One region of the Paenibacillus sp. J22R67 genome, then DNA from elsewhere that is predicted to be linked to it. Evidence: riboswitches for the same ligand, from Rfam matches in the RefSeq annotation. Region 1 holds a riboswitch; each other region holds the start of a gene.
The links. A riboswitch is a leader RNA that binds a small molecule or an ion and turns the genes downstream of it on or off. The one in region 1 is predicted to bind cyclic di-AMP.

Region 1 (7,530 bases):
CCGGAGCCAGACATCGTTACTAAATCAGCAGGAATATCGGTTAGACTAGGATTTTCTTTCTTCAAAGCATCAATCTTTTCGGCCAATGAAGCTGCATAATCACTTGAAGCTACCGCCGTATTGGAGCCTGAGGAAGCTGTCGGATCATACTTGGCTGTAGATACCCTTGGATGAAACAGCTTAGGTGACTCGAAGCCTTGAGCCAGTAATTCCGAGCCAATGACCGTTCCGCCGGATTCGATCAGACTTCCATCCGCTTGTTTGGGGAATAAAACTTGAGCTACACCTGTCGTAACAAGCGGATAGATGAGCCCGCAAACGATCATGAACAATATAGATACACGAATTGCTACAAAAACCGATTTCATGACGCTATCTCCTCGTTTCTCTTTCTCTTTAAACGATATTCAGTCCGTGAAGTACCATATCAATGATTTTAATCCCAATGAATGGTACGACGACACCGCCAATACCATACAGCAGCACATTGCGGGACAATAATCGATCCGCTGACATCGCGCGATATTTAACGCCCTTCATCGCTATTGGAATCAGCAGCGGAATGATAATGGCATTAAAGATTAAAGCAGATAGAATAGCCGATTCCGGCGATGCCAGATTCATAATATTCAAGGCCTGCAGCTGTGGCATAGCTAAGATGAACATCGCAGGAATGATCGCGAAATACTTAGCGATATCGTTGGCGATGGAGAACGTCGTTAAAGCTCCACGAGTGATCAGCAGCTGTTTCCCGATGGAGATAACGGAAAGCAGTTTCGTTGGATCCGAGTCCAGATCGATCATGTTGGCGGCTTCCTTCGCAGCCATCGTACCTGAATTCATCGCCAAACCTACGTCCGCTTGTGCCAGTGCAGGAGCATCATTCGTTCCGTCGCCTGTCATCGCAACAAGCTTGCCTTCTTGCTGTTCCTTTTTAATCGCAGCTATTTTATCTTCCGGTTTCGCCTCTGCAATAAACTCGTCTACACCCGCTTCAAGGGCGATCGTTGCAGCTGTCAGGGGATTATCCCCTGTACACATCACGGTTTTGATACCCATTGCACGCAGTTCAGCAAAGCGCTCCTTCAAGCCAGGTTTTACAGTATCTTTGAGGTAAATAACACCATATATCCGCTCATTAATCGCTACAGCAAGCGGAGTGCCTCCGGCCTTAGCAATTCGGTTCGTAATTGTCTCTAAATCATTAGGAATTTTGCCGCCTAAAGCTGTTACATATTTTTTGATCGCGTCAACCGCGCCTTTACGAACTTTGGAGCCTCCGACGAGATTAAGCCCCGACATACGCGTCTCAGCTGTGAACTCGACAACTTCCGCACCTTCGTATGCACTCGTTTGCCACGATTCGCCAAGTTTATTGGCCAGCTCAACGATAGAGCGTCCTTCTGGTGTTTCATCTTTGACAGAAGCTTGCAGGGAAGCAAACGTGACGTCTTTGGCCGTTACACCACTTACAGGAACGAATTCGGACGCCATCCGATTCCCGAATGTAATGGTCCCTGTTTTATCCAAAATCATCGTATCGATGTCGCCAGCGGCTTCAACCGCTTTACCGGACATTGCCAGAACATTAAACTGTGTTACACGGTCCATACCGGCAATACCGATCGCGGATAAGAGACCGCCGATTGTTGTCGGAATCAGACAAACCAGCAGAGCGATCAGCGTGGAAATCTCTAATTTAACATTCAAATACTGTGCCATAGGCACCATCGTCATAATGACGATCAAGAAGATTAGCGTCAGTACGGCAAGCAGAGTCGTTAAAGCAATTTCATTCGGCGTTTTTTGCCGTTTCGCGCCTTCAACGAGTGCAATCATACGGTCTAAGAAAGATTCGCCTGGATCGGTCGTCACTTTGACAACAATATAGTCAGACGCTACCCGAGTACCGCCAGTTACCGAGGAGAAGTCGCCACCTGCTTCCTTAATCACAGGAGCAGATTCACCTGTAATCGCTGATTCGTCAATGGAGGCTAAGCCTTCAATGATTTCCCCATCGGAAGGGATGATCTCACCGATTTCAATGCGAACGACGTCCCCCTTACGGAGTGTCGTAGAGGACACTTCCTTATAAGAGCCGTCCTTTTGAACCAGACGAGCCTTCGTATCGGACTTCGTTTTCCGCAAAGAATCAGCCTGAGCCTTACCTCGCCCTTCCGCCAGTGCTTCCGCAAAGTTAGCGAAAAGCAGTGTGAAGAGCAGAATGAGAAAGACCGCGATATTATAAGCCCTGCCTACTTCTGTCGAGCCAAATAGATCAGGAGCAAGCGATAGCAGCAAGGTTATGACGGTTCCTACCTCAACCACGAACATAACCGGATTTTTAATCATTACCGCTGGATTCAGTTTCTTGAATGAATCCACGATAGCTTGATTGACAATTTCTTTTGATAATGTTTTTTTACGTTCCACAGCCATGTAAATCCTCCCTCTCTATTACGTCTATCCTTAACGCGCTGCCAAATGTTCAGCAATCGGCCCCAATGCCAGCGCCGGGAAGAACGTTAGAGCACCGATAACTAATATAATCATGATCAAAATCCCCATAAATAAAGGCGTGTTGGTCCGAAGTGTGCCTGTTGTAACAGGTACCACACGTTTGGTTGCCAGTGAACCTGCGATAGCGATCATGGCGATGATCGAGATGTATCGGCCTACTAACATAACCAAACCAATACTCATCGCATAAAAGTTCGTTCCAGCGCTCAATCCGCCAAAAGCAGATCCGTTATTAGCAGCACCTGAGGTGAACGCGTAGAGGACTTCCGATAGGCCATGCATGCCTTGATTCGCTATGGAAGTGACCGATTCAGGGCGAATGAGCGCCCAAGCTGTCGGTACTAGAATAATGAGCGGATGCGTCAGAATCGCGATCGCAGCCAGCTTCACTTCTTTGCCTTCAATCTTTTTGCCCATAAATTCTGGCGTACGTCCAACCATCAGTCCACAAATGAATACGGACAAGATGAGATAAAGCAACCCGTTTAATAAGCCGACCCCTTTGCCTCCAAAAACGTTATTTAACATCATTTCAGCTAAAGGAACAATGCTTCCTAGCGGTGTAAGCGATTCATGCATCGAGTTTACACTGCCTGTTGTAGCAGCTGTAGTAACGGTTGTGAAAAGTGCCGTTTCGGATAGTCCGAAGCGAACTTCCTTACCTTCCATATTGCCATGTACACCAAGCGCATCTACAGCGGATATACCTTTATACTCCGCATAGAACACCGTGGAAAGCATAACCAAGAAGATAATTCCCATAGCAGCGAAGACGGTCCAGCCTTGCTTTTTGTTCTTACTCATTAATCCGAATGCGTATACCAGCGAAGTAGGCAGCAGCATCATACAAATGATATGGATCATATTGGTAAATGGCGTTGGATTTTCAAAAGGATGGGCAGCATTCGTTCCGAACCATCCGCCACCGTTAGTACCGATATGCTTAATCGATTCAAAGGAAGCGACCAATCCACGAGTAATCGTTTGTTCGGCCCCTTCAATCGTTGTCGCTTGAGCAGCTCCCAGCAAGGTTTGTGGAACTCCTTGAAAAACTAGAACTAAAGCAACAATGAAGCTAAGCGGCAGAAATACGCGAGTAATCGCCCTTGTCATATCCACATAAAAGTTTCCGAGATTGTCTTGACGGCCAACTAATCCGCGGATAAAAGCTACAGCTACTGCGAATCCCGTTGCTGCCGACGTAAACATCGGGAACGTTAGCCCTACCATTTGAGATAGATAGGACAGTGTATTTTCACCACTGTAAGCTTGCCAGTTCGTATTCGTAATGAAGGAAATCGCAGTATTAAAAGCGATCGTTGGCGATACATTGCCGATCCCATCGGGATTAAGCGGTAGATACTTTTGAAGCCGAAATACGGCGTACATCAGGATCATCATGACAAAATTGACGATTAATACAGCTCCTAAGTATTTTTTCCACCCCATCGCTTCTTCTTCTTTTACACCCACTAACCGATAGGTCGCACGCTCAAAGGGACCAAACACACGATCCAGGCCGCTCTTTTCATAACCAAATACTTTCACCAAGTAACTACCCACTGGCTTTACCAAAAGCATGATAATCACCAGTGTGATGACTACTTGTAACAATCCCATACCCATAGTAGGTTCTCCCCCTGCTTACTTAAGTTCATATTTATCCATTAGAATTTCTCCGGCTTTACTAAAACAAAACCGAGATACACCATGATAGCTACCGCAATTAGTCCAATCACAATCATTTGGTTGCCTCCTATAAGTTTTCATCCAAAAACTTGCATCGAAAGCATCAGCTTACGCTTTTTCACAAAATTTCATAAATCCCCAGAACCCCAGGAAGGTCAATGCCATTAATAAAATCATTGTCACATCGTTGTACATAGCGCACCTCCTTCAAATCAGACAGTACCTAATTTATTGGTTTTTTGTAATAAAGTGGATAGAAGGAACTTCACATCACCATTTTTAGAATAAATAACGTAGTCAGCGCCTAACCCTTTATAAATCAATCTAGGATTTACGCTTTGGGTAATCACATACATAGACCCTGATGTCCAACTGCGGCATATCTGAATGTACCGGCAGCATAACGTCAAGCTCTCTTCGAACAAAATAATGTTTCCGATTGGATAATCGGGAATAATAGGTGTAGATGAACCCGGTACCGATGTATCCACTTGGATGATTTTTTTCACTCCCTGCCCCTCTAGCTTGAGTTTTTCCATCTTATTGTTTGTTAATGCAACAAAAGGAAAACTACTCAACTTTATTTGTTTCATAAAGTCTTCGCCTGCCTTGGTAGGCGCAGCTATTAGCAGCAAATCGCTTTGCATGACTTTCATCGCTTCCTCTCTTACCTGACTCATTGTAACGCCGAACGGTATAAAAATGAGGTAAAGAATCTATAGCGTGCATATAAAAAAAGCATAAAAATGCCTGCTTAGAAAGAGACATAAGCCTCTGAATGGTCAAAGATATAGGAACGATTCGATAGAACATCTACCTCTTTTTTGCCTATAGATCTATGATGAAGCTTATCTGACAAGTCCGTTAATGCCGACTCTATAACATGAGTCCTTGTTTCCCCCCATGCCTCTTTCTTCTGATGCACATATTCCAAACCGTCCTCAAGGGAAAGCCCTTTGAGCTTCTGAAAGACAACAGCCCATTGAACGAAATCTCCCTTCAGGTTGCCGCAAGGAATTTCATAATCCCCTAAACCGCTCGTCCCCAGACTTGTTGAGATCGAAAGCATGCCGCACAGGCAGTCGCGGCCATGTCCAGGCAGCAGTTTATCGGATAACTCATCATCAAAGCGATAGCATTCAATTCGGGTAATCTTGCATTCGGGAACCATTGGTAGATTCACTCTCCTCAATTTTTGGACAACAAAAAGAAGCCTGCGAGCAGAGAATCTCTGCTCTCGGGCTTCATGGCAGCTTCTATATACAAGCTGTAATTAGCACGATAGAACGTTGGCTCTCTCCCAATTCGCTTACGAGGTTAGCTGTCGGATTCGGGCTTGGAAGCGCCCTACCTTGGCAAGCTGGAGCTTGCCTTGGATTCACCCCGCGAAGACGTTGCTCTAGAGCCGTCCTCAATTGGTTCCCCCGTTCCCCTTGCGGGAACTCAGCATTTTCAACTTGCTGTGAAGTTGATGCTCTGAATCTTACGCCTTGGAGCTCAGCCTGTAAAACGTACCGCAATCTCTTTTTCGGCATAATGACTAATGGGTGCGCTTTCAATTAATCAAAGCATTCATTATCACTATCCAAGCTTCGTTTTCCTTCCATTTACGCCATTTTTATCGTTTTTTTATGGGTTACCCCACTTTTCTTTACCCCATTTTTATCACTCCCAGCCTTACAATTAAGGAGCAGAACACACACATTATTTCTGTCAGGTCTTACGTGCAAAGGAGAAATGACGATGGCTTCTACTCCCCATTATTATTTAGGGTTAATCCCCGAAGCGTTAAATCCCATCGCTTTAACTTATGAGTGGTTCGGTGTCTTATGGCTAGAAGAAGCTAACCGTTTCCCTATTATTGTCGGGTACTGGTTCTGTAAGGCGAAGTCGGAAATTATTCAAAAAGCGCAGCAAGCCGGATATGCCAAATGGACGGAAATCTCCGAGCATTACGTGATCATGAACATGTACAGGTCTATACGAAACAAACAAAAGGAGCAAGATTGGGAGAAGCGATCTAGGCTATCTATCCGCATGAATTTCACAGCCCCTTGGAAGAACGTTCCCTCTGGACTATATGTGATCAAATCGAGAGATACCTTCCCGCTGCATGCTTCTGCCATATGTAAAAAAAGGTTCTTCCTTTGGTTAGAACACGCGGCCGTGTGTGAAACCGAGCAAGAACTTCAAGCTTTCATCATGCGCGTGCAAAGAGAGCACTATCTTGGGAAAACAATTAAGGCTGGGAGCCCCACGGTGTAGGCAGCCTGACATGCAAAAAACGCCAGGTTGGTTTCCTGACGTCCTCATGATCCAGCGTAATTCCCAAAAATCTAACGGAAATCCGGCCTAGTTTTTACGAGGGGAGCTACAGTCCTCTATTTTAAATAAAATAAACGATTTCCTCTCAAGGCGGAACTACAGGCTCCTATTTGTCCTCCATGGCACGTTTTTTAAGTGAAATTGGCAAAATAGCGGAACGTAGTTCCGCTAAACATCGAATATCTGGGTTTTTATCAAAATAGCGGCGTGTAGTTCCCCATAGCTGTCAAAAAAACCGTTTTAATATGCTCGAATTTATTTACACATCTACTTTTTCAAATGATACGGCACCGTCGTCACGATCAGATCCCGCCTGTACAGCAGAAACGCGCGGATCAGCAAGCTGGACTGATTATGGAGAATGTGCTGCCAGTTTCGTTTGGGGATAAACTGCGGAATCAAGACCGTTACCCGGTAGTTCGACTCATTCGCCTTATGTTCCACGGTATCGATGAATTTCGTCAACGGTTGAATGATGCTTCGGTAGTGAGAATGCAGCGTAACTAACCGCACATCCGGCTGCCAACACTCCCATTTCTCTTGGAACTGCTTCTCGGCCTCCCGATCAAAAGCCACATACACAGCAATAATCTGGTCCGGCGCCAGCGATTTGGCGTAATTCATGGAATTTTCCACGACATGTGTAATTCCCGCGACAGGTATAATCATCACATTGCCTTTGATCTCGACGGAAGGCTCACATGTCGTGATTCGGAGCTGCTCACCGACAGCCTCATAGTGCTTTTTGATTTTATGGAATGTATAAACAATTAAGGGGAGGAAGATAAACACAGGCCATACCTGCCCCAGCTTTGTGATAAAAAAGATCAGCATCACGGTAAAGCTAATCAACGCGCCAATCAAATTGATCGTTAGTTTGACGATCCAGCCTTTAGGTTTCTCGCGTACCCACTTCACCAGCATTCCTGTTTGCGCGAGCGTAAAGGGGATAAACACACCAACCGCATACAGGGGAATGAGATGCTCCGTCCGGCC
Region 2 (7,530 bases), on a different contig from region 1:
GATTTAACTGGAGCTTCTACCGCTATTTCATTCCCTACCCCTGAGCAGCGCAGATTAACGGTAGGAATTCCCTCTATTTCACTCTACGGGATAGGCCGACAGCAGAACGAATCGAAAACCCGCCTTCTGCATAACAGGTATGGCCTTCATGACGCCTTCAGCCGTGTCTTTCTCTGGATGGTTCATATGCGCCAAAACGATGGAACCGCTCCGAGCCTTTGTAAGCGCCCTGTACACCTGCTCCGTGTTAAATGTAGCTCCAGCGTCGCCAAGCACGTTATAACCCGCCAACTGGAAGCCCAAGTCGTGAGCAATGTCGATGGCAATATCGTCGTAGAAGGCTGTGCCTGAGCGGAAAAATAAAGGCCGCTTTCCTGTCAGCTTTTCGATCTTATCGGCGTTCTCCGTTACTTCGCGAATCGCATCGCTCACATCTTTGGTTCCTGCGATGCCATAGGCGGCTCTGCCGTTCACAGAGAGCGGCCTATGCTCGGTCCCGTGGTTTTCGATCTCAAACAGCGGATTCCCCGCCAGCTTGGCAAAAATATCTGGATTGGCGTCAAGCCATCTCGCATTGACAAATAAGGTAGCTGGTAGTTGCTCTTTGATCAGGTAATCGATCAGCTTCTCATCGTAGCCGCTGCCTTCTTTGCCGCCGCAAGCATCAAAGGTTAAGGCGATCACCTTTTCCTGCGTCACAAGATGCGTCCGCACGCCAGGAATGTTCTCGCCCCATTTATCGGGGACGGCTGTTTTGTAACTTTCTACTAATGAAAGGGATAGCGTGGTTGAAGATACGAGCGCCTGCGCAAGTACGGATGTGTGTGTTGGTACGTCTGTCGATACATCCATTGCAGAGTCAGTCGGTGTCTCCGACGATCTCACTGGTGATGTACCCAGCGATCCCTCAGCTAATCTCTCAGTCGATATCTCTCCTGTTCCCTTTCCCATTGTCTTCTCCACCGATCCCTCTACCGGTACTGCTGTGGGGATGGATGGCGGTAAGAACACCGGACTGACGGCGGGCTCTACAACACGCGTTGCAATTCCCTCCACCCCACAACCTGAAAGCGCTATCACCACACTCAAAAGAAAAAGGAAGCACACCAAGCGCTTCCTCATTTGTGTTTTCTCCAATCAAGCTTGCTCTTCTCCAGCAAGTGACCAAAATCATTCTCCAGCCGTTTCTCTTCCGCCTTGCGCGCAGCCTCCGCTTCAGCTCTGGCAGCATCCTTACGAGCCTGTTCCTCTGCTTTCATCGCATCAGCTTGAGCTTTCAGCCCCGCTATGATATCAGGACGCAGTAAATCTTTGAGTGTCGCAGGTTTATCTTGCGCGCTAGGTTCAGCGGTTGTGTTAGACCATTTCTTTTTTGCCATAAAGGGCTCACCTCTGTTCCATTTCTACATCAGTTTTACCCCTTTATTGTACACCGCTACTCGTGCAAATGATAGGGCACCGTCGCAACGACGATATCTTTATCGGCTTGCAGCTTGGAACGAATACGTGCGGCAGACTGGTTGTGGAGCAGGCGATGCCACCATTTCTTCGGCATGAACTGAGGCAGGATCACCATGATCGATTGCTTTTCCGAAACATGGGTATCGACTCTTTCAATAAACTCCGCCAAAGGCTTCAAAATGGTGCGATATCGTGATTTGAACACAACAAGCCGAACGCCTGGGTCCCACTTATCCCATTTCTCCTGCATCGCCTCTTCATCCTCATCCGAAAACGATACGTAGAAAGCAATGACATTTGGAGATAAGGATTTGGCATAATTCAAAGACTGCGCCACCACTCGGTGAATGCCTGCTACAGGCACTATGATCACAGGTTCTTTCGTGCATACGCGTTCTTGCGTGATATCAATGCGCAGCTGTTTGGCTACATCATCATAGTGATTGCTAATTTTGGTTATTCCCCAAAGTAAAATCGGCGTCACAATAATAACAATCCAAGCGCCTTCGCTAAATTTGGTAATACAGAAAATAATCAAAACAGCAAGGGAAACAATTCCCCCCAGACCATTAATTACGAACTTGCCGATCCAGCCGGCCGGACGTTCTCTGAACCATTTGCGGACCAAACCGCTTTGGGCAAGGGTAAAAGATAAAAAGACGCCAATCGCATAAAGTGGAATGAGTGCATCGGTTTTTCCTTTAAAAATGACGAGCAAGATACTTGCCAAAACGCCTAACGTTACGATCCCGTAGTGAAACGACAACCGATCTCCCCGGTACGAGAACATGCGCGGGAAGTTTTTATCCTGAGCCATAATAGACGCCAGGATCGGAAACCCGTTGAAGCTCGTATTCGCAGCCAACACCAGGATCAGCATGGTGCCAATCTGTGTCGCATAATACATGATTCCACGCCCAAATGCCTGCTCCGTAACCATCGACAAGACCGAAGTATGTCCGTGCGGATCAGGTGCAATCCCATAACCCAAGCTCAGCAAGGTGACACCGCCAAAGACAATAGCCAGCAGAGTACCGAGGGAAGCCAGGGTTCTCTTGGCATTTTTGACAGATGGCGTACGGAAATGCGGCACCGCATCCGAGATCGCCTCAATACCTGTCACGGCCGAGCAGCCGGATGAAAAAGCTTTTAGAATGACAAACAATGTAAGTGAGCTCGTCATCGAGCTGGGAACCACTTGAAACTCATGCGTGTTCATGGATCCTGTCAGCATATCGAAGATCCCTTTACCAATCAGGAGCAGTATGCACAGGATAAAAAAGTACGTTGGAATCGCGAACACGGTGCCGGATTCAGAAGTACCCCGTAAATTCAGCCAAACCATCACCCAGACGAGCACTAAGGCTATGGGGACAATATAAGGCACTGTAACTGGGAAAGCCGACGTTATCGCCTGCACACCTGCCGAAATCGAAACCGCAACGGTTAACGTGTAATCAATCAGCAGTGAAACCCCAGTCAGTCTTCCCGACATCATTCCCAAATTTTCCTTGGCCACCATGTAAGCTCCGCCGCCCATCGGATAGGCCTCAATCACCTGGCGATAGCTCAAAACAAGAAGCATGATTAAAGCAATAATCGAGATTGCTATCGGCAATGAGAAAGCAAAAGCAGCAACCCCAACAGTCGCAAGCTCTAGCAAAATCTGCTCCGTGCCATAGGCTACCGAAGACAGGGCATCCGAAGATAGGATGGGCAGAGCCTTCCATACCTGCATTTTCTCAGATTCCAGCTCCGCCGATTTCAGCGGTTTACCGAATACAATCTTTTTCAGTGAGTCACTTGTCATGCTTTGAAATTCCTCCAAATAACCTAGTTTTCAGCTTGATTTCCCATTTTTAAGCGCAAAAAAACACAAGGATAGACCTTGTGCTTAGCCACATGTTCTCCTTTCTCACGACCGCTTACGAGGTTAGCTGACGGGTTCGGGCTGCGAGAAATCTGCCCTAAAGGTATCTGCCGCATGCGACAAGACGCACCTTACTCACCCCGTTGAAACCTATGGTTCCCCCGCTTTTCTGAATAGAAAATTAAGCGAAATATTCAACTGTTAACGTACGAGTTGATACTACTCTCTTATTAGCTCATAGTAAAGGAGGGAAAAATCTTAAAAAAGATTATTCCCTCCCCACATTCATTTGATAATCCGCTTACAATGGTATAATCCTTTCAGTATCTCTGATTTACTAGCTTATTGTCGGAATCATTAGGTTTTAGCGTATTTTAGTCAAATTAATTTCTCACATGACGCTTTCTTGTGGCTTGTTTTTGCTTAAAAATCATCTTTTTGCAGATGAGTGGGATACCGCCAATGAGAAATAAATAGCGGGCATCGATCATTTTTTTGAGAAATGCGGCAAGTTTACCTTTCACTTTTTTGACCTTCAGGATGCCAATAGCTTCTCCGCGACCCAGCGAGGCGACCGTCCCTTTGTAATCATAGGCAAAAGGTCGCAAGGGCTTCCCCCTCAGGGTATGGAGCAAGTTTGTTGCCGTATTATAGCCCTGCTGGACCGCGATTTGGGCATTGGCGGGGTATGGCGTGCCTTCTGGGCTCATGACAATGGAGCAATCCCCCGTAATAAAAACATCGGGATATTGCAAGGAACGCAAGTAATCATCCACCTTGACCCTGCCGCGTTGAACATGGAAGCCAGCATCCTGCAGCAGGGAATTCCCGCGGACGCCGCCCGACCAAATAACAGTGCCGGCAGGAATGAATTGGCCGTCTCCCAGTAGGACACCGCCGGGCTCGCATGCCTTAATGGCGGTAGATAATTTATATTGAACCCCTTTGCGGCGCATCACTTCCATGCCGTATTCCACGAGATCATTCGGCAGTCCTGGCGGCAAAGCGGTAGGCGATGCTTCGATATTAATGATTTGAACAAGTGCAGGGTCAACGTCAAACATTTGGCAAAGATCAGGAATCCGATCCGCTAATTCTCCAACAAACTCCGTACCTGTGAAACCTGCGCCTCCAACGACGATGGTCAAATATTCCTTATGCTTGGAGTCCAATTTATATTTAGCGAACATGTACTGCGTATGTTGGCGTATGAAGCGGACACTATTAATGCTGTTAATCGTCATCGCATACTCACGCAGTCCTGGAATACCAAAGGTTTCCGTTTCACTTCCAAGCCCCACTACCAGGTAATCGTAAGTAAGGACTTCGTCCGCCAGAACAACCTTCTTCTCCTCAGGCAAAATCTGCCTAACCGTCGCTTTAATAAAATGAATTTTCCGCTCATCGATCAGTTCCTTAATGGCTACACGCGCATTTTCATGATGATCAGTACCAGCTGCCGGCATATGCAGATGCGTCGTCATGTAGTGATAATCGTGTTTGTTCACCAGTGTGACTGCCACTTCATCTGCTTTGATCTGCTTCTGCAGCCTTATTGCGGTTACTAGCCCACCGTAGCCAGCGCCCAGAATAACTACCTTCGGCTTACTCATCCGAATCCTCTCCTCCGATTAAATCGTTTTTTTCTCTATGAAAAAATCGACCAAACCATTCAAGGTTGTCATGTGAAAAAAATCACATAGTCAGTCAGGGATTGCACATGGTTTGCTCACTTTTAGTATATGTGCTTCCTTGCTAAAAATCACTGGAATATTGCCTAGCTTGGTCAAAAAAGGCGGTGGTGCTGGTGGGCGGATTTGGCCGAGCATGGCACTGCGGCACGGGCACACAGGAGGGTGGGGAGGCTGAGCATGGCACAACGGCCTGGCGCACTGGCGGGCGGGTCAAGCCGAGCATGGCACTGCGGCACTGGCGCACGGGCGGGTGGGTCAGGCCGAGCATGGCACTGCGGCATTGGCGCACGGGCGGGCGGGTCAGGCACAGGAACTCCTGTAGCGAAGCCATGTCTTCTCATTGGACGAAATCCAATGAGAGCACCTTTATGAGGCGGAATCTCCGCGTTTCGTTGGATGAAATCCAACGAGACTCGCTAATATCAGCCTAAAGGGATGCCAATTCCCCCTGCGGATTGGATTTCATCCAACGAGAACCGCATTATAGCGGGCAAATTGGCATTTTCGTTGGATTTCGTCCAACGAGAGATTCGACTCATTTACAGCTCACTCCCACTCCCACTCTCGCTTTCACGCTCACTCTCAGCATCCAACCTCGCTTTATCCTCTAATCGGCGCAAGCGAAAGCAGTTCATGCCCGCCACGCCTAACTCTTCGAGCAGGCCAAAATTCGCCCACGCACCCACGACAGCACCGATGCCGGGTACAAGCTGCAGCATTTTACGGAAATCAATTGTATCCCGATACTCCTGCTGAAGCTGCAGCCAATCCACTTGATCCATATACGCATCCGCTGGTGGAAAGCCGCTTGCGATTTCGTGCCAATTTTTGATCGTGTCCAGTAGAGCCGGCTTTTTGGTCGAACTGGAGAACGCGATTTGAAACACATATAAGATGAACAGGCGCTCTCTATAATCCTTCGTGGAATAGCCATAGGCGTGCGCAAGCTCAAACAGGAATTTCAACTTTATTCCGATCAGAATCGGGAAGTCCGCCAGTCCGAGCAAAATCCCACCAGCTCCTGTACCCGCTCCCTCGGCAGCCGCAATCTTCTTGTAGAGCGACAGCAATTCCTCCGCTTTAGCATCACTTTCCGCTAAAGTAGCGCCCACAAGCGGGTCATTCTGAGGGATATAGTTCATCCCGAACAGCGTCGTCTGAAACATCCCTCTGACGGTTGCCGTGATTGTTTTGTGCACTTTTTCCGGGATGAGCTTATTGATGTTTGTGGAGACGGATTTCGAGGCTTTTTCAATCATATTTGGCGTTTTCTGTTGGCGAATTTCCCAGAGCTTCACTTTACGCAGCGTTTGCTGCTCATAGATACTGTAATCAGAAAATTTCATGTTTGGCACCGCCGTCCGCATTTCTTATTCAAAGTATAGTATACGGGGCAGGCGTGCTCAAGATTCCCTCAATAACGACAACAGCCGAGCAAAAAGAGCAGCTCCTCCAAATGAGCTGCTCTCCCTATTAATGACGCATAAGCATCAGGACGCCAAAAACAACTATGCTCCAAATAACAAGCAGCGTATCTTTAGCTTGCCAGCTTAACGTGCTTTTTTTCAGCAGTTGCTGCTTACCGTCGATTTTTTTCATTTCCATCGCTATGGTCATTTGCTCGGCTTTGTGAAACATAGCGAGCAGGAGCGGCACGACCAGCGCCGGGATATCCCTCATACGTACCATGCCGGGCCTGATCGCCGCTTTGCCTCTAGCCCTCACAATCGCCGAGAAGCGCTGCCACTCCCGTAAAATAAGCGGGATAAAGCGAAACAAGAGCGAGACCGCCAAAGCAAAGGATTCCACCGGCAGCTTCATCTTGCGGAAAAAGGACAGCGCCCAGTTCAGTCCCTGCACAAGCTGACCATACGGCGTAGACACGGCTAACCAGTAGCCGGCCATCAGGATCAAGAACAGACGTGTGAGCACGAAGGCTGCACTCCAAGCGCGATCGAACGCGAAGCCAAGCGGGAATTGCCCTTCGGCCGCGCTCCACGATAAACCTGCCAGCGCGAGCGACATGAACATGAAGATCAAGAACGGCACGGCGATCTTCCAGCTGCCGCGAATCGCGGCTCGCGGAAGGCCGAGGCACGAAAGGCCCAGGAGCAGCGCAGAAGCCGCGAGGCCGCTCCACACCTGCAGCTGCATCGTTCCGATGACAAGCAGCAGGTAGAGCAGCCACTTCGCGCGCGGATCACGCGCTAGCCACGCGGCCTGCGGCATCGCTGGCGCAGCGTGCGCTTCGCGCGCGGGTGTCGGCGCTGCCGCTTGCGGCGCCGGCGCTGGGCTTGCGCTGCTGCGCTCGCGCAGCGCCTGTAAAATCGCCGGAGCAGCCAGCTCCGGCGTGAGCAAATCCGGCGCGACGGCGATGCCGCGGCGCGCAAAGGCTTGAGCGGCCTCCACGCTGCTCGGGAGGCCAACACCCGCGCGCGTAAGCAGCTCTGGCGCGCGGCACAGTGCTTCCGGCGAGCCGTCGAAGACGAGCTCACCGCGGTCTAA
Region 3 (7,530 bases), on a different contig from region 1:
AATAGAATACGCAGTAAACTAATAGGCTCATTCAGGAATAGGGTACCGATAATAATCGCCCCTACAGCGCCAATACCCGTCCAAGCGGCATACGCTGTGCCGATAGGAAGAGTTTTCGTAGCTGCTGCCAGAAAATAAAAGCTGATAATCATGCCGACAATGGTGATGCTTGATGGAATCAGTCGTGTGAAACCATTGGAGAACTTCAATGAGATCGCCCATACGACTTCAAAAACACCTGCAATGACCAGATATAACCATGCCACCGTGAATCACTCCTTCAATAAGTATTCGAAGATGCGCGGCAAAAAGAAAAAGCCTGGAAGCACTATCGCATCGCGATAAGACTCCCGGGCTTTTTCCCCTCCGTGATCACAGCGTATCCGCTGTGTGTTTTCTCTCGGACCAGACCAGCGCTGCAGCGCCCCGGAACCCTAGAAACATGATGTCGTAATTATAGGACGGCTTACATGCTATGTCAAGTTACACAATTTCTCATAAGGTGATGCTTTGCTCTATTCCTTCAGCTCGACGCCATTCAGAGCCACGTGAGCACGGAACATTGCCATGCTATCCGGGTGCTCCTGTTCTGGCAGCCAAGTGTCTTGCTCCCAAATCTTGGATAGCTTGAGGGCGCGACTGCAGTGAACGAAGCATTCCTGCACTTCAACGCCAACCCCTACAACGGGGAGCTTGCCGCCAAGCTGCATACCTTCGAGCAATTGCTCATCTTGCGTCAGCCAAGCGCGTCCGTTAATCCGCAGCACGGTTTCGACACCGGGGATTACGAACACCATGCCGACTTGGGGATTGTCGAGCAGATTTTGCAGAGAGTCAATGCGGCGATTCCCCAGCCGTTCAGGATAGATCAGACGACGATCATCCAGGACATGGACGAAGCCTGGATGGTCACCGCGCGGAGAGACGTCGCATAGACCCTCTTTATTTGACGTAGACAAGAAAAATAAAGGGGATTTTGCCAAAAAAGCGCGTATATGATCGTCGATGCTGGAGATAACTTTATTTTGGACGGCAAGGTGGGGCTCTCCGACACGGGGTCTTAGCTCCTCAAGGGACTGAATGATACCAGGGAATGGCGGGTTGTCGTTTCCACTTGTTAGCGACATGGTTGGTGTCCTTTCTCGAAGCCCAAGCGCTTCTGACAAATTTGTAACCACAAGAAAAGAATAAAAGCCCTGAAAAGCGGCTCATTCGAGCTAACGCTTGTCTGGGCTTTATTCATGAGGAACAAGAAAATTACTTGGATTCAGCAGTTAGTTGATTATAGATATCATCCCACAGAACACGTCTAGCGGATACATACCTTTTCGCATAATAGGATTCGCTTAGTTTGTTTTTCACGATACCTTCATTGGAAGCAGAGTGAATGAATTCACCGTTTCCAAGGTAGATGCCAACGTGAGAAACGCCTTTACCCCCTGTGTCGAAGAACACAAGATCACCTTTACGCAGATCACTTTTGTCGATCCAGTAGCCCTCTTTATTTTGAGCTGCTGAACTATGAGGAAGGTCAATGCCGAATTTATTGAACACGTACGATGTGAAACCAGAGCAATCAAAGCCTCTTGTTGTCGTTCCCGCATCGCGGTACGGTGTTCCAATCAATTCGTCAACCGTTGAGTCCAATGTGGATTCTGACGCAGACACACTCCCTAAAGCTACACTCAAAAACAAAACAAGACTAAAAAGAAGAGCAACAACCTTTTTCAACTGCTTGTCTCCTTCCGGTGCCTACGAGGTTAGCTGGAGGGTTCGGTTGAAGGTTCCCTATGATCCCTGTCTTGCAAGATCAATTCACCCGGTATGGTTCCCCCGTTTCCCCAAGAAATGAGGAATTCGGCATGAAATATTTGGTTTTTTGATGCTAGTCACTTTAATTCGTCATAAACATCGAAATTCCTCCTTTTTCGTGCAATTTGGTCTGAAAAAATGTGTAAAGGTTCGCTTTACAGACAAAAAAATCCCCTTTTGCAAGGGGATTGAACAAATCTAAACCATTAATGGTTTTATTTATTAGGTTTCATCGGCTCATTTTGGCGGAAAGAAGCTGATATTGCGAAGTGATGGACCACATTTGCATGAAAATATGGAAGAGCGGGAAAAGCTGATAAATGATCAGCGCTACCAGACCTGCCCAGATATAGGTCGTAGTAACTGTGATCCCTGCCAAAAGTCCTGAACTGAGTAAAAGTATCAGAGAAAGGCCGATAATTGGAAGTGAATACCGCATGAACGTTATGACCGTGGATACGATGCCGAGATGCGCCGCAATAGCGAACTGCACGTACATAAAAAGTAGATGCAGCAGGAAGCCATAAACCAGCATCCCCATGAGCCAAGGCAGTAAGTCGAGGGAAGCTTGTTCGTAAGATGTGCTGTGAGCCAGCACCTTCTGCGCTTTGGGCAGTACCCAGATGAGTGGCAGCAGAGACATGGCGATTCGGATTATATACACGGCGAAGAAGGGAAGCATGAGTTCCTTGATGCCGCGGACGAAGCGATAGCCAGCATTTTGATCCGAATGTGTGAGCGAGTAGTAGACGCCGCTATTCATCATCGGGGTGAGCAGCATGCGAGCTAGGAGCAAGATAGCCAGCCACCACAGGTAGGAATGGCTAAGATCCGTTTTGAATAACTGGAACTGACTTTCGGCTAGAAAAAGCTGGAGCGCTTCCTTCGGCTGGTCGCCGCCAGGAAACCGGTGCATGAGGGGAACTAGCACCCCTTGTACAAGCTTATACAGCAGCATGCCCCAGCACATTTGGTAGATGAATAAAACAATCGTAGCGAAGGGTTGCCGTAGAGCCGCCCTGAAGCCGGATTTGAGATAGGTTGTCACGGGTGTCCCTCCTAAGCGTTGTTTTCTGAAGGCAAACTTGCCTTGTAGAGTGGGCGCCTACCAGGCCACCCACCCGAAAATAGCTTGCAGGAATTGAATAATGCCGAGATTCAGGCGGAGTTTCCACTTGGTATCTACTTCTGCTTGCATGAAGTTATTAATATGTTTGTTTTCTAGAATGAGCGAGTAGTTCGGATCAATGCGAACCCAATCAACAGGCGTCGTGTGGGTTAGTTTGTACTCAATGCTGCTCTCTTTGCCGTCCCATGTTTTGTCGAGAACCGTACCGTCGGCGAAATGGAACTGAATCGGCACTTCGGGCGAATTTCCGCCGCGCTTGGAGATGAGAACCGTACTTTCGTAAGGGCCAGTTCCTTTGCTGCCTGCAGCTTTCACATGGATGCTCTCAACGGTGTAATCAATCATCATCGAGCCATAGACATATTCATTGAAGAAGTCGTCCCACTTCGTTTTGGAAACTTCCTCGACAATGTTTTGAAAGTCTTTGGTGGAGGGGTGCTTGAATTGCCATTTTTGAAAATAAGTCCGCATGATACGATCCATGGTTTTGGTGCCAACCTGTTTCTCAATTGCTTTCAGCACGAGCTTGCCTCTGGTATACACATTTTCTGCGTACTGATCATGTCCGGTATAGGCCCATGCATTTTGGCGTAGGGCGTTTGGAGAAGTAATGTAGCTGGACTCGACAGGCAAATTAGGGGTCGCTCCGAAGTCGGCTTCCATCACTTTATCCTCAGCATAGGAGGTAAAGCCCTCATCCAGCCAAGCTTCTTCAAACTCATTGCTCGCCACGAGGCCATAGAAGTATTGGTGTCCGATCTCATGTACAACAACGCGTTCCAATTCCTGATCCGGTGTTTTGTCCTCCGCGCCCCAAGCCGTTATTAGCGTAGGATATTCCATTCCGCCTGCGCCGTTGCCTCCAGGAGGAGGTACAACGATGGACAAGGTCGAGTAAGGATACGATCCGTACCACTGACTATAGCGGGATAGCGCTTTTTTGGCGGCGTACATATAACGGTCTTTCAATTCCTGATGGTTGGGATCCAGATAGAGCTTGATCTTCACCCCGGGTATTTGCGGTGTAGAGAAGGGCTCTTCCACATACACGAAGTGCGGTGATGCTGACCATGCGAAATCATGCACGTCATCGGCATAAAATTGATACGTTTTCGTCCCGTTCTCCGTCACAGCTGGTTTCACAGGGAAACCGGTCGCGGCAACCGTATAGTTCGCCGGCACTTGAATTTTCACATCATACAATCCGAAATCTGCGTAAAACTCCGAATTCCCATGATATTGGTGGAGATTCCAGCCTGGCTCCGTGCGACCCCTTGTGCCGGCCCGCTCATATGCGGCAACCTTAGGGAACCATTGCCCAGCCATCACGAAGTCGTCCACATAGCCCATTCTGGCGAAGGCTTGGGGAAGTTTGACGAGAAACTCCGTCTTGAGGGTGACTCGTTCACCGGCCCCTACGGGTTTTGACAGCGGTATTTTGAGCAGCGTATGGTCGTCTTTATTGCCGTCGTCGGGCTGTACAAACACCATGCGTGGCGTAAGGTCCTCGCCGTCAGCCGTTTTGACAGAAAGCAAGTCCATATAGCCGGTACTATCAGCCGTGGCTTCATCTTGCCGCAGCTTGCCGCCGGACTCCCGCATAAACGTGGTTTTCTTAGATGCGAATGCATTTGGATATAAATGCAGATAAATCTCTTGCACAGGAACTGTACCCGGATTTTCCCACGATAACGCTTGCTGCCCTTTGAGCTGCCTCGTCTCTGGCGTGTAGGCAACATTCATGTGATACTCCGCAATGCGGTAGCTCAGCGGTTCCTGCGTTTGTTTGTCCGAAGATTTGCCGCGATCAGCACCCTGCATGTCCGGCGCCGGTGCTGACGGTTCCTCCTTAGAGACGACAGGCACCGTCAGTTTACTTGCAGATGGGAGCAAAGTTTCAGACAGCAAGACAGTGCCTGCTGCAAGGAGCATGACAACGAACCATTGTAGCTTTCGGTTTTTGAATAAAACACTCAATAGATTCACCCCGCCTAACAAGCATCTACAGCATGTATATGTAGACAACCTAGGGAATATTTCTGTGAGTGGAAAAGATTTGTTACCATGGCCGAAAAGTAGGCTTATGCCAAGCCCCAGCTCTCTGCTCTTGTTCTCGTGGAATACTTTAGCTACAATAAAAGCAAAGGTGTCATTTTAACATTACGATGAGTGGAAGGTGCAACGATGGAAGCGGATAAAAAGAAGCTGGCCTTAAATATAGTAAGCTCCAAAGTCAATCACAAAGGATTCGGTGCTGGAGCGATCGATCTTAGCAATGTATCAGGAGTTATTATTGATGGAGATGAAGCGTACCTCGATGAGGGCACGCTTCATGCTAAGAGTAAAATCGAGAAGGGGATTAAATTCTCCACGAACAAAGAGGATGTGCCGAACGGACGCAAGGCGTGGATCGTTTGGGTGGCAGTGGACCGCACCGAAGAGGGAGCGTACTATGCTGGCATGTCTGCTTGCGAGATGCTGGTCGATACGGAGGCACGCAGAGGTTGGAAAATTCTGGCCGATCACGTGAACAAAATGGACGGCGCCATGAAGCGTAAATTCATCCTTGACGGCTTGTCCGACGGCGAGCGCGCAGCCCTCAAAAAGCAGCTAATCAGCCACAACGAAGAATGGTGGAACCGCTCGGATGATGTGCTGAAAAACGCTCTTTCTTAATCGCAGCAAGGCCTTATTTGAGATTATGAACATTATGTGTCATCCATTGTTACGCCAAGGTGAACCGAGTATACTAGACCCTAGTGTATGTTACCTCATATACTAGGACAGCAAAAAGGCAGACTAAGACGCGCTTAGTTCTGCCTTTTTGTGTTCTCTGAAAGCTGCGCGGAGACTGGGAATTAGTCATTCCACCAGCGTTTGATGTCGTTCCACCAAGAGCCGTTTTGGCCTTTTGGCGAATCCTTTTTATCCTCATTGGAAGCGGGCTTGGCGGGTTTGCCAGTGCAGTAAGTCGTTGGTTCTGTGCCGGCTAGAAAAGCCTCGAGATGAGCGTTCGGGCAATCCTCATTGGACAACTTTCCGCTCACGGGATCAATGTAGACATTCGCTACGCCTTCCGGAATTTGGAACAGCTTAGGCGGGATAGCCTCCAACGTTTGTTCCGTGAATTCCGCGAAAATAGGTGAAGCCAGATGCGACTCGACGGTAGAGATGTCCCGGCTCTTATCATAGCCGACCCATACCGCTGTAGCGAGCTCTGGCGTGAAGCCGACCAGCCAAGCATCCGTATCGGTCGTTCCGGTTTTACCGGCGATAGGCCGCTTGATCGTACTGGCAACACGGTTACCCGTACCGCCTTCCTCGAAAACACTCTCCATGAGATTCGTCATCACATAAGCAACTGCTGGATCAAGGACCTGCTCTTCTTGCGGAGCCGCTTCATATAGAATCTGTCCATTCGCATCCTCAATGCGTGCAATCGCAGTCGCTTCCTTATGAAGCCCCTGATTCGCAATCGTTCCGAATGCGGATGCCATTTCAAGCGGGCTTACAGGGAAGGAGCCGAGCGCCAGTGATGGTAATGGCTTCATCGGTGAGTCGATGCCTAGCTTGCGGGCCAGATCAATGACCTTCGCAGGACCAACATCCAGAATCGTATGAACCGCATAGATGTTATCGGATTTGGAAATCGCTTGCCGCATATCGATATTCGCATTGACATATTGGTCGTTGAAGTTTCTTGGCGTGTAACGCTGGCGGCCTTCATCGTACGTGAACACCGTCGGTTCACTTTTCACCTGTGTAACGGGTGTATACCCATTTTGCAGAGCTACCATATACACAATTGGTTTAAAAGAGGACCCCGGCTGCCTTGTATTCGATAAGGCTCTATTGAACTGATTTTCTGTATAGTCGCGTCCCCCGACCATCGCTTTGATTTCCCCGGTACGCGGGTCGATGGCGACTAGAGCTGCCTGCAGTTCAGGTTTGCCATTCAACTGCCCAGTGACGACACTTTCGGCGATTTCTTGCGCTTTCTTGTCGAGTGTCGTGTAAATGCGAATGCCGCCTTCGTCGAATTGCTCCTCTGGGATACCGAGCTTTTCTGTGGCTAGCGTACGTACATAATCTCTGAAATAAGGGGCCGCTGCGGGTTTCTTCTTCGTCAGCGGTTGGATGGTCAGCTTCTCTTTGCCGGCAGCGTCTGCGGCAGCCTGCGTGATGAATCCGCTGCGGACCATCGTTTGAAGCACGATTTTTTGGCGGTCCAGCGCATTTTTCATATCATAATAAGGTGAATAGTAACGTGGCCCTTTCGGGACACCCGCGATCATAGCGCTTTCGGCCAAGGTTAATTCACTAGCGTGTTTGCCGAAGAAAAGCTCAGACGCTGTTTCTATGCCATAGGTCGAGTGACCGTAGTAAATTTGATTTAAATAATCTGCAAGAATTTCATCCTTGCTTAGCTGCATCTCCAATTGAACGGCATATATCGTTTCTTTGATTTTGCGCGTCCAAGTACGGTCATGTGTCAAATACAAATTTCGAGCTAACTGCTGTGTGATGGTGCCTGCGCCTTGCACTTTAGCCATCGCTTTCACATTGACAATCGCTGCACGGGCAACGGC
Region 4 (7,530 bases), on a different contig from region 1:
CGCCAGAATGCTGCGTCCAGGACTATCCAGCATCAAGTCTTCTCGACCCGAAGAGGAGAAAGAAAAGGAAGAGGAATATACAAAATGACATCCAAAGACATTCCCATGTGCATGGCCGCGTGTTTGCTCATCACTCTATTTCAGTGGTTTCGCATGAAAAACACGCCAAACAAGGAGAAAGCGGCTTATCTCTCTATCTTGGCTTTATGCTGGATTCTTGCGATCTCATTAGTCATGAATCCGGGCATGCCGGGTCCGACGCAGCTCGTGAATTACATTTTCTACCCTCTCGGTAAACTCTTAGATCGTTAAAGGAGCACTTACGGACATGCAGATCGGCGGGAAACAATTATTCTGGATGATATTGACCATGCAGCTGGGTATGACCATTCTACTGACGATTAATCCGTCTATCCAAACTGCGAAGCAAGACGCCTGGCTTTCAACCATTTGCGCAACCGGGATAGGTGTAGGGGTCGCATTTGTTAGTTCTCGGTTGAACCTGGCTCATCCAGGGCAAACCATGATGGAATTTTCCAAGCGGTTATTGGGTCGATACATCGGCTATGTGGTCATTGTGGTATATTTGATCTTCTGGTATAGCGTGCTTGCGATCATCCTAAGGCAATATTCAGAGTTCATCGTCGCGACGATTCTGCCTAGAACTCCGATCCTTGTCCCGATTCTTGGCATGCTCCTTGTTGCGATCTATGTAACCTTCTCAGGTATAGAGGTCATTGCCAGATGCTGCGAAATTCTTGGGCCTTTAACCCTGTTTGGGATTGCAATTCCTCTTCTGCTCAGTCTAAAAAATATCCACATTAACAATATCCTTCCCATCTATGTGGATACCGGCGCGATGACAATCTTGAAGGGAGCGCTGCCGACTTCAACGTTTCTTGGGGACTGCATCCTTCTGCTCGTTATCATGGGATTTCTTTCAAAACCCCAAACGGGGGTGAAACCGGCTATACTTGGGGTGGCTGCAGCAGGTTTGTTAACAAGTATTTCGACTTTCTTAATCGTTTCTGTTTTTGGACACCTCACCGCTTCGGGCCAAACTTATCCATACTTTAATTTGATTCGTTATATTTCCTACTATGACTTTTTTCAAAATCTCGATTCCTTTGTTATCGCTATTTGGATTGTTAGTGTGTTCACTAAAGTATCCCTCTACTTTTTTATCTGCACATATGGCACAGCCCAAAGCTTTGGCCTGAAAAAATGGCGACGAATGATGTGGTTCGTAGCACCGGTTACCGCGCTTCTTACTTTGATACCGCGGGACTTTATCGATAGTTCTGTGCTTTTTCCGCAAAAAATCGCGATCCCTTTTTTCTTACCTATCCATGCGATCTGTCTGCCACTTTTGATGTGGGGAGTTGCTAAATGGAAATATAAATAAAACCCTTGGGAATTTCCCGGCTGGGAAATCTCAAGGGTTTTTCTGACTTAGTTGCTGATTAGTTGCTGATAAATTCCTGCACCCATTCTCCATTATAATAGGCAACACCGATCTTGGTGAAGTTGGGGCTCAAAATATTTTGACGGTGACCCGTGCTGTTCATCCATGCTTCCATGACGGCATCAGGTGTAGGCTGTCCTTTGGCAATGTTCTCACCTGCGTAGGAATAACGAATGCCATAAGTGCTCATCATATCAAAAGGTGACCCATAGGTCGGCGACGTATGATCAAAATAGCCGTTGTTATACATATCTTTGGCTTTGTCCAACGCCATAGCTGTAAGCGCGCTATCGCTAGTTAGCGCTTGTAGCCCAGCTTTTACCCGCTCCTGGTTAACTAACGTAACGACTTGGCTGGCATAAGCCGATTGCGCTGGCGAAGGTACAGCTGGTGTAGCAGGGGCTGGTGTCTGAGAACCGCCACTTGTACCCGTGCTGCCAGGAATGTTCAACTTCATCCCGGACCAGATCACATTGGGGTTGGCAACCTGAGGGTTCGCTTTAATGAGCGAAGTGAGACTCACGCCATACTTCTGGGAAATCAACCACATGGTATCGTTGCCTGACACTGTGTGCGTGGCGGATGCAGCCATGGCCGCGCTAGAGCTTATAAGGACACTCAGTCCAATAGCGCCGGTAACGACTAGCTTTTTGTAACGTTTCAACATAAGAAATCTCTCCTTTTTGCGGCCTGCGAGGTTAGCTGTCGGATTCGGGTCAAAGAGTAATCACCCGGCCGCTAAGATAGCGGCTTCACCCCAAAGAATGGGTCCCCCGTGCTTCCTAAGAAGCTTCGGCCTTCTAAGTTTTTGATCCATAATCGATCTTTCCGATTGTAACACGGGGTTTTCTTGAAAACATGACTCAAAATTTTCCATTGCTTTATGAAAGCGTATCCAAACCACTTCAAAAATATTTTCCAGTTACATGAATAAAAAACCAAAACTTCCACAAAATACTCACATACCAAATAAAGGAGTGAATCCAGATGGCTAGCAGTAGAAGCAATAACTTACTTGTGCAACAAGCAAAATCAGCTCTTGAGCAAATGAAATATGAGGTCGCTCAGGAACTAGGTATTCAGATTCCTCAGGACGGGTATTATGGCAACATGGCTACTCGCGATACCGGTGCAATCGGCGGGCACATTACGAGAAGATTGATTCAAATCGCAGAGCAACAGCTAAGCGGCAGCAATAACGGGAATTTTAGACGCATGTAAGCATGTAACAACCTTATGTACAGAGAAAAAGACTGCACCACCACTTCCTCCTTGGTGATCCAGTCTTTTTTGTTTTTTCAAATCACAAATTCCATAAAAACCGGAGAACGAAGCCTTCCGTTTTTCGTCCAGCTTTTCGTCTTAATTTTGGCCATCAGCCGCGGTTCCATATAAGCGAAATGATTGTCTTCTTTGTAGACTAAGCGATGCTTCACACCATCCAGTGCCTTCTGATGCAAAGGTGTTACCCCCGTCTCAATCACGCCAACAGGAATCTTCAGCCCGTTCGCTGAATCAATTGAAGCCAATAAAGCAAAGTTATTTTTCCTGTAACCAGTAATGTATACATCTGCATAAGTCCAGTTAATCACTTTTTGCCACTGCCTGGAACGTTTGTTACATTCGTACTTGAAATTCTCTTTTTTAGACTTCAAAATGATGCCCTCAAGCCCATCCTGCCGGATTTCCTCAAAATAATCCACCGCTTTACCTTCGTAAACCTTCACCTTCTTGTACCTGTTGTTCTCGACGAAAGCTTGGTCTAACAGCTCCTTACGTTTAAGCAGGGGCAATGCGGTGACATCAATTCCCTTGTATTTTAAAATGTCAAATGCACAAAATACAACGGGCGATAAATCTGTCGGATTTAAAAATCTAGCAGACATCGCTTCAAAATCCGGTTTACCTTGATCATCCAAAATGACCAATTCACCATCAAGTATCGTTCCCTCGGGAATCGGACACTCGAACAATTCAGGAAATTTATGAGTCACTAATTGATTGTCTTTCGTGTATACATATAGTTTGTCCATATTTGAAAGAATACACCTGAAACCGTCCAACTTAACTTCTACCACATGATGTTTACTGTTATAAGGCCTATTATCTTTGGCGTCTTGCAAAAGCATAGGAGAAATGAACATATGAAATCACCCTACGTTAGATAATACTGTACAGTTATTCATCTGCCTATAGGGACTTGAAGGAAATCGAGGCCTGTTCGCTCCATTTTCGACAAAACAAGTGCAAACCATCTCTACAATGCGACAATCAAATCCGCCGATCCCGTTTATAATGGAGCTAGATGAATGGGAGGGATGTTCGCATGGACAAGCTATTTATCAAAAGATTGCATACTTTGAATCGTCGCGACGAGCTTAGATCAATGCTGCTGATTGAAGGTATTAAACTCACTCTCAAACGGAAAAAGGAACTCGGCTTATTTTATAGATTATTCAAAAAAACCAAGAAGAAACCCATTGTTGCTAAAGGATGGAATTGAACGGCCCTACGCATAAGGGGCGGCCATGAAAGTAGAATCCTCTACCTTCATGGCCGCCTCTACTATTTTCCTACCTTACTTTCCGCTCTTCGCGTATTGCGCACTGAACTCCTCAATCACTTTATCGCCGCCAGCTTTTCTCCACTGCTCAATGGCTTGCTTCCAGCCTGCCTCATCAATTTTACCCAGGATATATTTCGTCCGGGCATCGTCAATAATCGGCTTCAGCTCGCTGCCTTTGGTCGTTTGCGTCTCGGAAACGAGTGGGTTCGTCGGGTTGTTAACCGCGATTGCCTCGTTTTCTTTGATCATTTTGCCGTACTTCTCCATGAGCGGCGTTTCTTTCCCCGTCGTTTTTGCCGTATACTTGGCTATTTGAAGCTGTAGATAACTGGAGCCTACTTCGGTATCCTGCAGCTTTTGATCAATAAATACCGGCTTGCCGTCTTCTATCTTGTAATGCTTGCCTTCAACGCCCCAGCCCAGCAAATCCAGCATCTTCTGATCGGACATTTTATCATAGAAGCCTAGAATTTGCTTTAATTCCGCTTCGGTTTTCACACTTGATTTCGGAAACATAAACACACTGTTATAGCCTACGCCGCCCGGCAATCTCTCGCCTTTAGGCCCTTTGATCCGAGAGACGACGTCTACATCCGATCCAGGGAACGTTTTGGAAAGCGATGCCTGATAACCAGCTCCGTCGATCATATTCGAGATAACCGCGCCAGCCTTACCTTGGTTGATATCGTCTTTCTTCTGTTGATTGTTCAGGACAGGGAAGTCCTGTTTAATGAGCTTCTCGTCGTACAGTTTTTTATAAAATTTCATCGCTTCAAAATACTCAGGCGCTAGAAAATCAGGACTTAATTTGCCATCCTTCACTTCCCAGGAATTCGGCGCACCCATAATGGAAGCTACTACGCCAAAGCCGTCCATCGTTTTCTCCTCAGTCAGTCCCACGGTATCCGCTTTGCCGTTCTTATCCGGATCGTTCAGTGTAAACGCTTTAAAAACATTATATAAGTCATCGAGTGTTTTCGGTTCGCTTAAGCCTACGTTTTTCAACCAGTCGCTGCGGAAAATAACCCCGTAAGTCGACAAGTCGCGCGCACGATATAAGCCGTAAATTTTACCATCCACTTTAATATTATCAAACACTGCTGGGTTCATTTTAGACAGATTCGGATAGTCCTTGAGGTAAGGACCCACTTCCCAAAACACGCCAGCACGCACAGCGCTCAAAATATTCGAATCCTTGTTGTTCTGCACAAGCAGCGCCTTGGGAAGCTCACCGGAAGCAATCGTGACATTGACCTTCTCTTTGTAAGAAGAGTTGGGGACCCAGGAGATGTCCAATTTCGTGTTCGTATAAGCTTCAATCTGCTTTTGTACGTCACTGTCCGCTTTGGGCGGCTCCGCATACATGAGTGTCATGACGCTTAGTTTCAAAGGCTCGTTGCTTGCAGGCGCACTGCTTGTACCCGCATTCCCTCCTGCAGTTGGACTCGCTTCGTTTCCACAACCGGCCAGCAGCGCAGCAGCGCCAACCATCATTCCCATTGCAGCCAAACCGCTTTTTCTCATTCCCGTATGTTTTCTCATTGTGGCAATGCCTCCCCATAGTCTTATTTTATATGAATGCTTCCCAATCACAATAGTTTTCGGAAGCCTGTTCAACCTTTTACAGAACCGATCATGACTCCTTTGGCAAAATGCTTCTGCAGGAACGGATAAACGAGCAAAATCGGCACCGTTGAAATGACAATGACGGCCATCTTAATGATTTGTGACGGAGGTGCAATATAATTCTGATCAAACTGGGTCGAATCACCAATCCCGCCTTGGGATAAAATGACGATTTGCCTTAGCCATACTTGAATCGGCCACATTTTTGAATCGTTAATGTACATGATCGCGTTGAAAAAGGTGTTCCAATGGCCTACCGCATAAAATAAAGCAAAAGTAGCCAGTACTGGTGCTGATAACGGCAAAACAATCCGGAAAAGCAGGCCCACGTCGCTGCAGCCGTCGATTTTGGCGGCTTCCTCAAGCCCTTCGGGCAGCTGCCGGAAAAAGCTCACGACAACGATGAGATTAAACGCACTAATCGCGTTAGGAATCAGCAGAGACCAGTAGCTGTTCAGCATGCCAAGCGCCTTAACAACAAGAAACGTTGGCAGAATCCCGCCGTGAAACAGCATCGTGAATACGATCAGCATCATAAACAGCTTTCTTCCTTCAAAATCCTGCCTTGAAAGCGGATAGGCGAGCAGTGAGGTGAACAAAAGATTAATAAATGTACCGACCACCGTAATGCCGATCGTCACGAATAAGCTGTTTACGATCGTTTGTGTTGAAAAAATATAGCGGTACCCTTCTAACGAGAAGGAAGTAGGGAACAAAATGAATCCCCGTTTGAGTACCTCTTCTGGCTCGGCAAATGAAACCGAAATAATGTAGATAAACGGCAGCAGCGTGACTAGAGCAAACAACGCCAGAAATGTGTAATTGAAGCCGTCAAATATGCGGCTGCCTATGCTTTTGTTGATCATTGAACACCGCTCCCTTCTTAATACAGGCCGTTTTCGCCGAATTTTTTGGCCAACCGATTGGCCCCAACCACCAGCACCAGCCCAATGATCGACTTAAACAATCCGACTGCCGTACTGTAACTGAACTGACCTTGCTGAATCCCGACGTTGTAAACGTACGTATCAAAAACTTCGCCTACCTCGCGGTTCATAGCGTTCAGCATTAAGAAGATTTGTTCAAAGCCGGTATCGAGGAACGACCCCAGCCGAAGGATGAACAAAATAACAATGACGCTGCGGATGGCAGGAAGCGTAATATGCCACAATTGGCGAAAACGGTTCGCACCATCGATTCTTGCAGCTTCATACAACTGCGGGTCCACCCCAGCCAGCGCTGCTAGGAAAATAATCGTTCCCCAGCCTGTTTCCTTCCATACCACTTGGGAAACAATCATGGTTCGAAACCACTCGCTTGAGATGAGAAACTCCATTTTGGGCAGGCCCAGAGAGACGAACAAGTCGTTGACGATGCCCCCTTCCGTCGTGAAGAAGATGTAGGAGATCCCAACCACAACCACCCATGATACGAAGTGAGGAATGTAGACAATGGTTTGAATGCTGCGTTTGAAAACTTCCCTGCGCACTTCATTTAATAACAAGGCCAGAATGATGGGCAGCGGGAAGAAGAAGACCAGATTATACACAGCAAGAATGATCGTATTCTTGAACAGCATCGCGAATGATGCGTCAAAAAAGAACCTCTCAAAATGTTTGAAACCTACCCATTTGCTGTGCAGCATCCCTAAAGCTGGCTGGTAGTCCTGAAATGAAATTAACAGCCCCCACATGGGGAAATAACGAAAGATAATAAAGTAGAGCATGCCAGGAAGCGCCATCGCATACAGCCATTTGTTTTTCAGCAAACGGTTGATCCTCGTGCGGGCTTTGCTCCTCGCAGCCGTATCCGCTTTTACCGGTCTGGAAGTCAGTTCCACGTTTGACTCGTCCTCCTCGTTTGTTTGACAACG

Region 2: another riboswitch for cyclic di-AMP. It lies ahead of AC58VC_RS32410 (APC family permease); the one in region 1 lies ahead of AC58VC_RS35450 (hypothetical protein).
Region 3: another riboswitch for cyclic di-AMP. It lies ahead of AC58VC_RS37290 (C40 family peptidase); the one in region 1 lies ahead of AC58VC_RS35450 (hypothetical protein).
Region 4: another riboswitch for cyclic di-AMP. It lies ahead of AC58VC_RS30510 (CAP domain-containing protein); the one in region 1 lies ahead of AC58VC_RS35450 (hypothetical protein).

What each region holds. Positions count from the first base shown of each region.
Region 1 is NZ_JCAUAX010000018.1:28,772-36,301, forward strand. Features, by position in the region: gene kdpC (potassium-transporting ATPase subunit KdpC) at 1-368, opposite strand, end outside; gene kdpB (potassium-transporting ATPase subunit KdpB) at 397-2,439, opposite strand; gene kdpA (potassium-transporting ATPase subunit KdpA) at 2,470-4,140, opposite strand; gene AC58VC_RS35440 (potassium-transporting ATPase subunit F) at 4,188-4,265, opposite strand; gene AC58VC_RS35445 (hypothetical protein) at 4,422-4,865, opposite strand; gene AC58VC_RS35450 (hypothetical protein) at 4,964-5,380, opposite strand; cyclic di-AMP (ydaO/yuaA leader) riboswitch at 5,500-5,668, opposite strand; gene AC58VC_RS35455 (hypothetical protein) at 5,953-6,474, shown strand; gene AC58VC_RS35460 (APC family permease) at 6,802-7,530, opposite strand, start outside.
Region 2 is NZ_JCAUAX010000013.1:61,700-69,229, reverse strand. Features, by position in the region: gene AC58VC_RS32420 (polysaccharide deacetylase family protein) at 79-1,083, opposite strand; gene AC58VC_RS32415 (YqkE family protein) at 1,119-1,379, opposite strand; gene AC58VC_RS32410 (APC family permease) at 1,436-3,271, opposite strand; cyclic di-AMP (ydaO/yuaA leader) riboswitch at 3,369-3,529, opposite strand; gene AC58VC_RS32405 (NAD(P)/FAD-dependent oxidoreductase) at 3,715-4,944, opposite strand; gene AC58VC_RS32400 (hypothetical protein) at 5,203-5,397, shown strand; gene AC58VC_RS32395 (EcsC family protein) at 5,565-6,371, opposite strand; gene AC58VC_RS32390 (ATP-binding cassette domain-containing protein) at 6,499-7,530, opposite strand, start outside.
Region 3 is NZ_JCAUAX010000025.1:13,639-21,168, forward strand. Features, by position in the region: gene sugE (quaternary ammonium compound efflux SMR transporter SugE) at 1-266, opposite strand, end outside; guanidine-I (ykkC/yxkD leader) riboswitch at 346-448, opposite strand; gene AC58VC_RS37285 (MSMEG_1061 family FMN-dependent PPOX-type flavoprotein) at 516-1,178, opposite strand; gene AC58VC_RS37290 (C40 family peptidase) at 1,258-1,731, opposite strand; cyclic di-AMP (ydaO/yuaA leader) riboswitch at 1,735-1,873, opposite strand; gene AC58VC_RS37295 (hypothetical protein) at 2,042-2,860, opposite strand; gene AC58VC_RS37300 (M1 family metallopeptidase) at 2,918-4,873, opposite strand; gene AC58VC_RS37305 (YwhD family protein) at 5,126-5,617, shown strand; gene AC58VC_RS37310 (transglycosylase domain-containing protein) at 5,800-7,530, opposite strand, start outside.
Region 4 is NZ_JCAUAX010000011.1:48,513-56,042, reverse strand. Features, by position in the region: gene AC58VC_RS30525 (Ger(x)C family spore germination protein) at 1-88, shown strand, start outside; gene AC58VC_RS30520 (hypothetical protein) at 85-312, shown strand; gene AC58VC_RS30515 (GerAB/ArcD/ProY family transporter) at 329-1,405, shown strand; gene AC58VC_RS30510 (CAP domain-containing protein) at 1,464-2,132, opposite strand; cyclic di-AMP (ydaO/yuaA leader) riboswitch at 2,138-2,273, opposite strand; gene AC58VC_RS30505 (alpha/beta-type small acid-soluble spore protein) at 2,453-2,686, shown strand; gene AC58VC_RS30500 (ATP-dependent DNA ligase) at 2,764-3,594, opposite strand; gene AC58VC_RS30495 (hypothetical protein) at 3,792-3,968, shown strand; gene AC58VC_RS30490 (extracellular solute-binding protein) at 4,044-5,573, opposite strand; gene AC58VC_RS30485 (carbohydrate ABC transporter permease) at 5,645-6,523, opposite strand; gene AC58VC_RS30480 (ABC transporter permease) at 6,541-7,398, opposite strand.